DNA from 2 places in the Paenibacillus sp. FSL R5-0928 genome. Region 2 is predicted to be linked to the other one. Evidence: riboswitches for the same ligand, from Rfam matches in the RefSeq annotation. Region 2 holds a riboswitch; the other holds the start of a gene.
The links. A riboswitch is a leader RNA that binds a small molecule or an ion and turns the genes downstream of it on or off. The one in region 2 is predicted to bind cyclic di-AMP.
Positions count from the first base shown of each region.

Region 1: linked by a shared signal. The riboswitch ahead of MKZ16_RS26980 (TrkH family potassium uptake protein) and the one ahead of MKZ16_RS12015 (KamA family radical SAM protein) in region 2 are both predicted to bind cyclic di-AMP.

Region 1 covers NZ_CP150225.1:5,980,171-5,983,591, reverse strand. The annotation lists gene MKZ16_RS26985 (CPBP family intramembrane glutamic endopeptidase) at 1-928, opposite strand, end outside; cyclic di-AMP (ydaO/yuaA leader) riboswitch at 1,249-1,424, shown strand; gene MKZ16_RS26980 (TrkH family potassium uptake protein) at 1,489-2,847, shown strand; gene MKZ16_RS26975 (TrkA family potassium uptake protein) at 2,861-3,421, shown strand, end outside.
Region 2 covers NZ_CP150225.1:2,712,060-2,715,480, reverse strand. The annotation lists gene MKZ16_RS12020 (AraC family transcriptional regulator) at 1-960, shown strand, start outside; cyclic di-AMP (ydaO/yuaA leader) riboswitch at 1,009-1,150, shown strand; gene MKZ16_RS12015 (KamA family radical SAM protein) at 1,291-2,457, shown strand; gene MKZ16_RS12010 (YafY family protein) at 2,600-3,421, shown strand, end outside.

The sequences.
Region 1 (3,421 bases), 3.3 Mb from region 2:
CTGTTGATTCAGGCAGCATATTATAGGTGCTGATCATCATGATTACAAAATAGGCTGAGCTTAGGAATACTCCACGTTTAAAGGAAGTATGCTCTCTTCTAAGAATACTGTAGACGAGTGCCAGAATTCCTAAAATCAGTGTGGGTATACCGTAACCGAATAATGTTAGCTTTTCCGCTAAAGAGGTCTGTCCTTGTACGTAGGAGGTATGCCAAGCTGGTGCAGTGAATCCGGCATTAAAGCTGGATACCTGCTCTCCACTGAAATCAAAATAATAGTGCAATAAGGATTCGCCGACCTGAACAGTACTATCCGTATACACTAGCCCATGGCTTCCTGTATTCGATTCAATTTGTAGCTTGGCAGGATTTACTTCCCATTCCTGAAGCCAAGGACGAGCAAGATTCTCCTTCTGCGCTAGAGTGAGGTCAGCTCCCTTGTCCTCTTTTGCACCAACGGAAGCGATGCCTGACCCCTCTTCGGAGGCAACTTTTGCAGCCTTTGAGAAAGCGACAATCTTACCGTTATACATATTGAGGTCAACGATGATTTGCGGCTCTTGCTCCGCTGAAGGAGTAAGCGTTGCACGAAAGACATCAAAAGGATATTTTTGATCCAATTTTTTCTTGGTGTAGTCCTCCACAAGCTTCTCGCGAGACATATAACCATAAAAGGAAGAGTCCGTCTCGTAAAGTACATTCCATTGATCGTTTGGTGCTTCGGTGTAGTTGAGCTTATGTTCTGCAAATAATATGGCTTGGTCACGGGCTTCTGCCTTGCTAATGACGGTGGTATCTTCACCTGTAGGGCTACTAAGCAGTGAAGGGGAAATCTGAAACATAATAAATAGAATAAGACCGATAATGCCCGAGATGATGAGCCTCTTGGAGAGGGCACGTTGCTGTATGGGCTGGCCGACGGGATTCATGTAACGCCTCCTTGTTATGTACTGACAATATTATGTTCCATTATAGTATTAGTGCCTGGCTGGTTACAAAAAACATTATATGTTCTTTTTATGGGTAATAGAGATAGTATAGAATAGTCATGTGAATTTATACCATGAATTTTATCGTGTTCATTTGTGTACGAATGGTGAGAATCGGTGTAATTGCAGGGAAAACACGGAAAAGTGATGAGAAAAGGTACTCCTTTTGATGCAGTCTCTTTAAACCGCATTTTTTCATGTGAATGAGCATTAATTGTGTCTTTGTGAATTCACTAAATAACGTATATAATTTGTATGCAATTGTATAGTAGCCGAATTTCTGGTGAAAACGGGGGAACCATAAGAAGTGATGAAAAGTGGAGTATACAAGATAAATGGCACTTTCATCAGGGGTGAATTTCGTTCTGGGAACGAATAGGGCAGCCTGCACAGTCCGAATCCGTCAGCTAACCTCGTAGGCTAATTTACTGCAGGAACCAAGTTAGCATTGGTTTTCCAGTGCTTTTTTTGTTGGAATTTTTGATAAGAAGGTGAGCATAGTGGCTTCACAGTTTCGCAGGATTTCTGAATTTAAGTTTCTGAAGCTCTCGCCGCCGCAGATACTGGTGCTTGGTTTTGCATCGATTATTCTGATAGGGGCCTTGCTGCTTATGTTGCCCATTTCAAGCACAAGCGGGAATTCCGTGGAATTTATTGATGCATTATTTACTTCAACTTCGGCAACCTGTGTAACAGGGCTTGTTGTGCTGGATACCGGAACTTCGTTCACGATTTTTGGGAAAACCGTAATTATGATCCTAATCCAGATCGGCGGCTTAGGGTTTATGACCATGGCCACTCTATTTTCACTGGTGTTAAAGCGTAAAATATCTTTGCGGGACAGGCTAATCCTACAGGAAGCCATGAATCAAGGCTCTATGGAAGGAATTGTGCGACTGATCCGGAGAGTCCTTATATATTCTCTTGTCATAGAAGGCTGTGCCGCTTTGCTGCTGTCTATTCGCTGGGCTTTTGATATGCCGTTGGGAAAAGCGATTTATTATGGCATATTTCATGCGGTGTCTATGTTTAATAATGCGGGGTTCGATATTTTTGGGGATTTTCGCAGTTTAACTGATTATGTTTATGATCCGCTTGTGAATATTATTGTGATGTTTCTGATTGTCTCCGGCGGGATTGGTTTTATTGTAATGTCAGATCTGGTGGAGTTTCGGGTAACCCGCAGGCTGTCTCTACATAGTAAAGTTGTCCTGTCCACCAGTACAGGGCTGATTCTGATCGGAGCTTTGGTTATTTTTATATTCGAGTTTACTAACACTCGTACCCTGGGTTCACTGAATTTTGGCGGTAAAATATTATCGGCCTTCTTTCAATCCGTATCTCCCCGTACGGCTGGCGCGAACACAGTAGATATTGCTGGACTTCGGCAGGCTACACAATTTTTTATAGTGATTCTTATGTTTATTGGTGCTTCTCCAGGCTCAACGGGCGGCGGGATCAAGACAACAACCTTTACGATGATGATTGGTGCTGTTATTGCTATGCTGCGTGGACGGGAAGATGTTGTGTTGTTCCGTTATCGGCTGGCTCAAGAGCGCATCTACAAGGCATTAACGATCACACTGCTGGCTTTGTTGTTAATTGCCTCTGTGTCGATGATACTCTCCACAACTGAAGACAGTAATTTCTTGGCAATCTTGTTTGAGACGACCTCCGCCTTTGCTACGGTAGGACTGACTATGGGGCTAACTCCGGAACTGTCAGCGATCGGTAAGATTCTACTCTGTCTGACGATGTTTGCAGGTCGGCTAGGTCCACTAACCTTGGCGTATGCACTCGGTCCCAAACAGGGTAAACCACTGTATAAGTATCCTGAAGGTAAAATAATTATTGGATAGGAGTTAATTAGAAATGAAAGCACAGCAATTTGTAGTAATCGGCTTAGGTCGCTTCGGTTCAAGCCTGGCGCTTGAGCTGATGGAAATGGGCTACGAGGTGCTCGGCATTGACCACCATGAAGAACGCGTGGAGGAAATGAGCGATCAACTGACGCATACGGTAGTAGCAGATGCTACAGATGAGGGAATTATGCGCTCGCTTGGTGTACGGAACTTTGATTGTGGGATTGTTGCGATTGGTGACAATATGGAGAGAAGCATTCTGGCGGCCATTTTGTTGAAGGAGATTGGAGTTAAGCAAGTGGTGGCTAAGGCAATCTCCATCCTTCATGGCCGCGCTCTGTCGCGGCTGGGGGTTGATCGGGTTATTTTTCCGGAGCGGGATATGGGGATTCGTGTGGCACACCAGCTGGTGACGCCCAATTTGCTGGATTATATTGAACTGTCCAAGGATTATAAAATTGTCGAGCTGACCGTGCCATCCTGCATGAACGGCAGAAGCTTGTCCGATTTAAATACAAGAGCTAAATATGGCTGCAGCATTGTTGCCCTAAATAGGGAAAGCGGAATAATC
Region 2 (3,421 bases):
CCACTGCGGGAAATCGCCAGACTGGTCGGCTTCTCGGATGAATACTATTTCAGCCGCCGCTTTCGGCAAAAAACCGGAGTTACACCCGGACAATATGCACATCAGCAAGGTCGTAAGCTTACCGTCAAGGATTGGACGGGTCATGAGGTGGAAATTCCTGAACGAGCGAAACGTATTGTCTATCATGGCGAGACACTTGGCGACCTTCTCGCGTTAGGTGTAAAGCCTATCGGTGGAGATGAAGCATTCGCCCGGAACAGCGTCTATAAACATCGGCTTAAGAAGCTCGCCAACGTCGGGTTTCCACTGGACCCGCAGTTGACCGCTTCCCTAAACCCAGATTTGATCATTTTGGCAAATAGTGATGAAAGAGCCTACAGAGCAGTTTCTGGTATCGCTCCGACACTCACCTTTGATTCATTTGCGCCTCTCGACAACCGAATGCGGACATTAGGCAGTTGGCTAGGTAAACAGCGCGAAGCCGAAGCATGGCTGGAGTCATTCACAATCAAAAACGCTGCCATGTGGCAGCAGCTTTACTCGACAACTCTCCAAGTTGGAGAAACCGCCTCTGCTTTGGTCTATGATCATGGAGATCATCTATATGCTATGGGAATGTCCGGATTCTCCACTGCGCTTTATGCCCCATGTGGTTTACAACCGACCGAAGAGATCCAAGCCATATTGGACGAAGAGTTAGGGTTCGCCGAAGTTGATCCAACACGACTGCCTGCCTACGCCGGAGATCATATCTTCATGTTCATTCCGGAACGCAAAGACTCGCGAGCTGCGATGGAACGATTACTAGACAGTTCACTTTGGAACACTCTTCCGGCAGTACGTCAGGGACATGTTTATCTGCTCGACGGAAGCAAATGGAACTCTAGTGATGCGTTAACCCGGGAGAAACTGCTAACGCTGTTGCCTAAACTACTCGGCGGAAGTAGCGCTAGCAATTGAAGGTGAATCTAGGATTCTCTTTTGACTTTTCAAAACTTGATAGGGTATACTTTATCTACGCTTAATTTCCAACTTTTACAGTTGAAAAGCGGGGGAACCAGTTAATTGGGGCGAATCATTGAGCATTAGAATGTAGGGTACCATCTTACCCGAGTCCGTCAGCTAACCTCGTCAGCAGTGGATGGGTCTGCTTTTCATGTTATTTACATAACCAGAGACCCTTGCTAAGGGTCTCTTTTTGTGCTTTTTTTGGACCCTGCTGGCAGTAGATTGGCCTTTGACACTAAGGCTCCCTCATTTCTCACACTACGAGACAAAGGAGAGATGTACGTGCAAAAGGTAAAGTACTTCACGGATATTAACAAAATAGCTATGTTGTCTGAGCTGGAAAAAGAGAATCTGAAAGAAATTACAGACAAATTTGTTTTTCGTGTAAATGACTACTATCTGTCTTTGATTAACTGGGATGATCCAGATGATCCCATCCGTAAGCTGGTTATTCCTAACGAAGGTGAACTGCTGGAGTATGGGCGCTGGGACGCCTCCGATGAGGACACGAATTATGTGGTACCTGGTTGTCAGCACAAGTATAGAACCACTGCACTACTGATTGTATCCGAGGTCTGCGGGGCTTATTGCCGCTACTGTTTCCGTAAGCGTCTGTTCCGAAATGACGTGAAAGAGGCGATGGCTGATGTCTCTCCGGGCTTGGAGTATATCGCAAAGAATCCGGAGATTAACAACGTACTTCTTACGGGCGGGGACAGTTTAATTCTCTCCACACCGAAGCTAAGATCCATTATTGAAAATCTAAGAAGCATTGAGCATGTTAAGATCATTAGACTAGGTTCCAAAATTCCCGTATTTAATCCGATGCGGATCTCTGAAGACGAAGAGCTGCTGGAGCTGATTCGTACTTACTCTACCGAAGACAAACGAATCTATGTTATGGCGCACATCAATCATCCTCGTGAAATCACACCTGAAGCCAAAAAAGCATTTAAAGCTCTCCACAACGCAGGGGCAATTGTCGTAAATCAGACTCCCATCCTCAAAGGCATCAACGATGATCCCATTATTTTAGGGGAACTACTGGACCGACTTTCATGGGCTGGCGTTACACCCTACTACTTCTTTGTGAACCGGCCCGTTGCCGGAAACCGGGATTTCGTATTACCGCTCGAGCAAGTCTATCAAATTGTAGAAGAAGCCAAAGCTAGAACCTCAGGACTTGGCAAAAGAGTACGCTTATCCATGAGCCACACCTCAGGAAAAATAGAAATTCTCGCCATTGATAACGGGAAAGCCTATCTCAAATACCATCAATCCAGAGATCAGGAATACGGAAAATTCATGATTCTAGATTGTCCAAAGGACGCCGAATGGTTCGATGACCTGCCTGGGAATGAGCAATATTGGACCCCACCTGTGAAAAAAAACGATGCTATTATTTCTGTTAATGATTTATCAGAGCCTGCGGATTTAATCTGTAAATAAATTAATCGGCTCTGTCAGACTCTGTCATAGGATATTTCTTCATCACCAACAACAAAACTCCTCCCTCCCAAAATTAGCCCGAAAAAATCTATGATATAATCACGCTGTAACACGAAATGGACTAATGGGTGGGAATGCACACATGAAATTGGAACGATTGATTTCTATGATCTACAAGCTATTGAACCACGAAGTTTTATCTGCCTCCAAGCTGGCTGAAGAGTTTCAGGTTTCCCAGCGAACAATCTATAGGGATATCGATGTGATTTGTGCCGCTGGCATCCCGGTCGTATCGTATCAGGGTACTAAAGGTGGATATGGCATTATGGACGGATATAAAATGGATAAAAGCCTGCTCCGTTCGTATGATGTCACTTCTCTGATTACTGTACTTAACAGTCTCTCTTCCGTGTTTGAAGATGAGCATACGCAAGGAACCATTGAACGGCTGCAAACGATAGGAACGGAGCCACAAACTTCTAGTCTCGCGGTGGATCTTGAAACCCGGCGTACGGATCCTGACGCACTTCCTCTTTTACGTGCGGCTATAGCGGAACGAAATGTTGTCCGTTTTGATTACATCAGTGTAAAAAATGAACGTACAACCCGTGAAATGGAACCAGTAAAGCTTCATTTTAAATATAGCAACTGGTACATCTATGGTTATTGCCGGGCACGGCAGGATTATCGGGAGTTTCGTCTTTCCCGGATGCTGAATTTGTTCCTGACGCAGGATACCTTTCAATCACAACATGAAGTACCCAAAGAGGCTGGCTGTTCAAACAGGGTAGATCAGGTGGAGGAAATAGTAATCCGGGTGGGCCCTGAGGCTTTGGCAGAAGCTTTGGATCAGTTTCATCAAGTCGACAAGGAATTTCATTCTGATAAAAGCATGACGATGCGAATTCCTGTGTATAAGCCATTGGAAGCTCGTTGGCTTTGGTCCATTCTGCTGAGTTTCGGC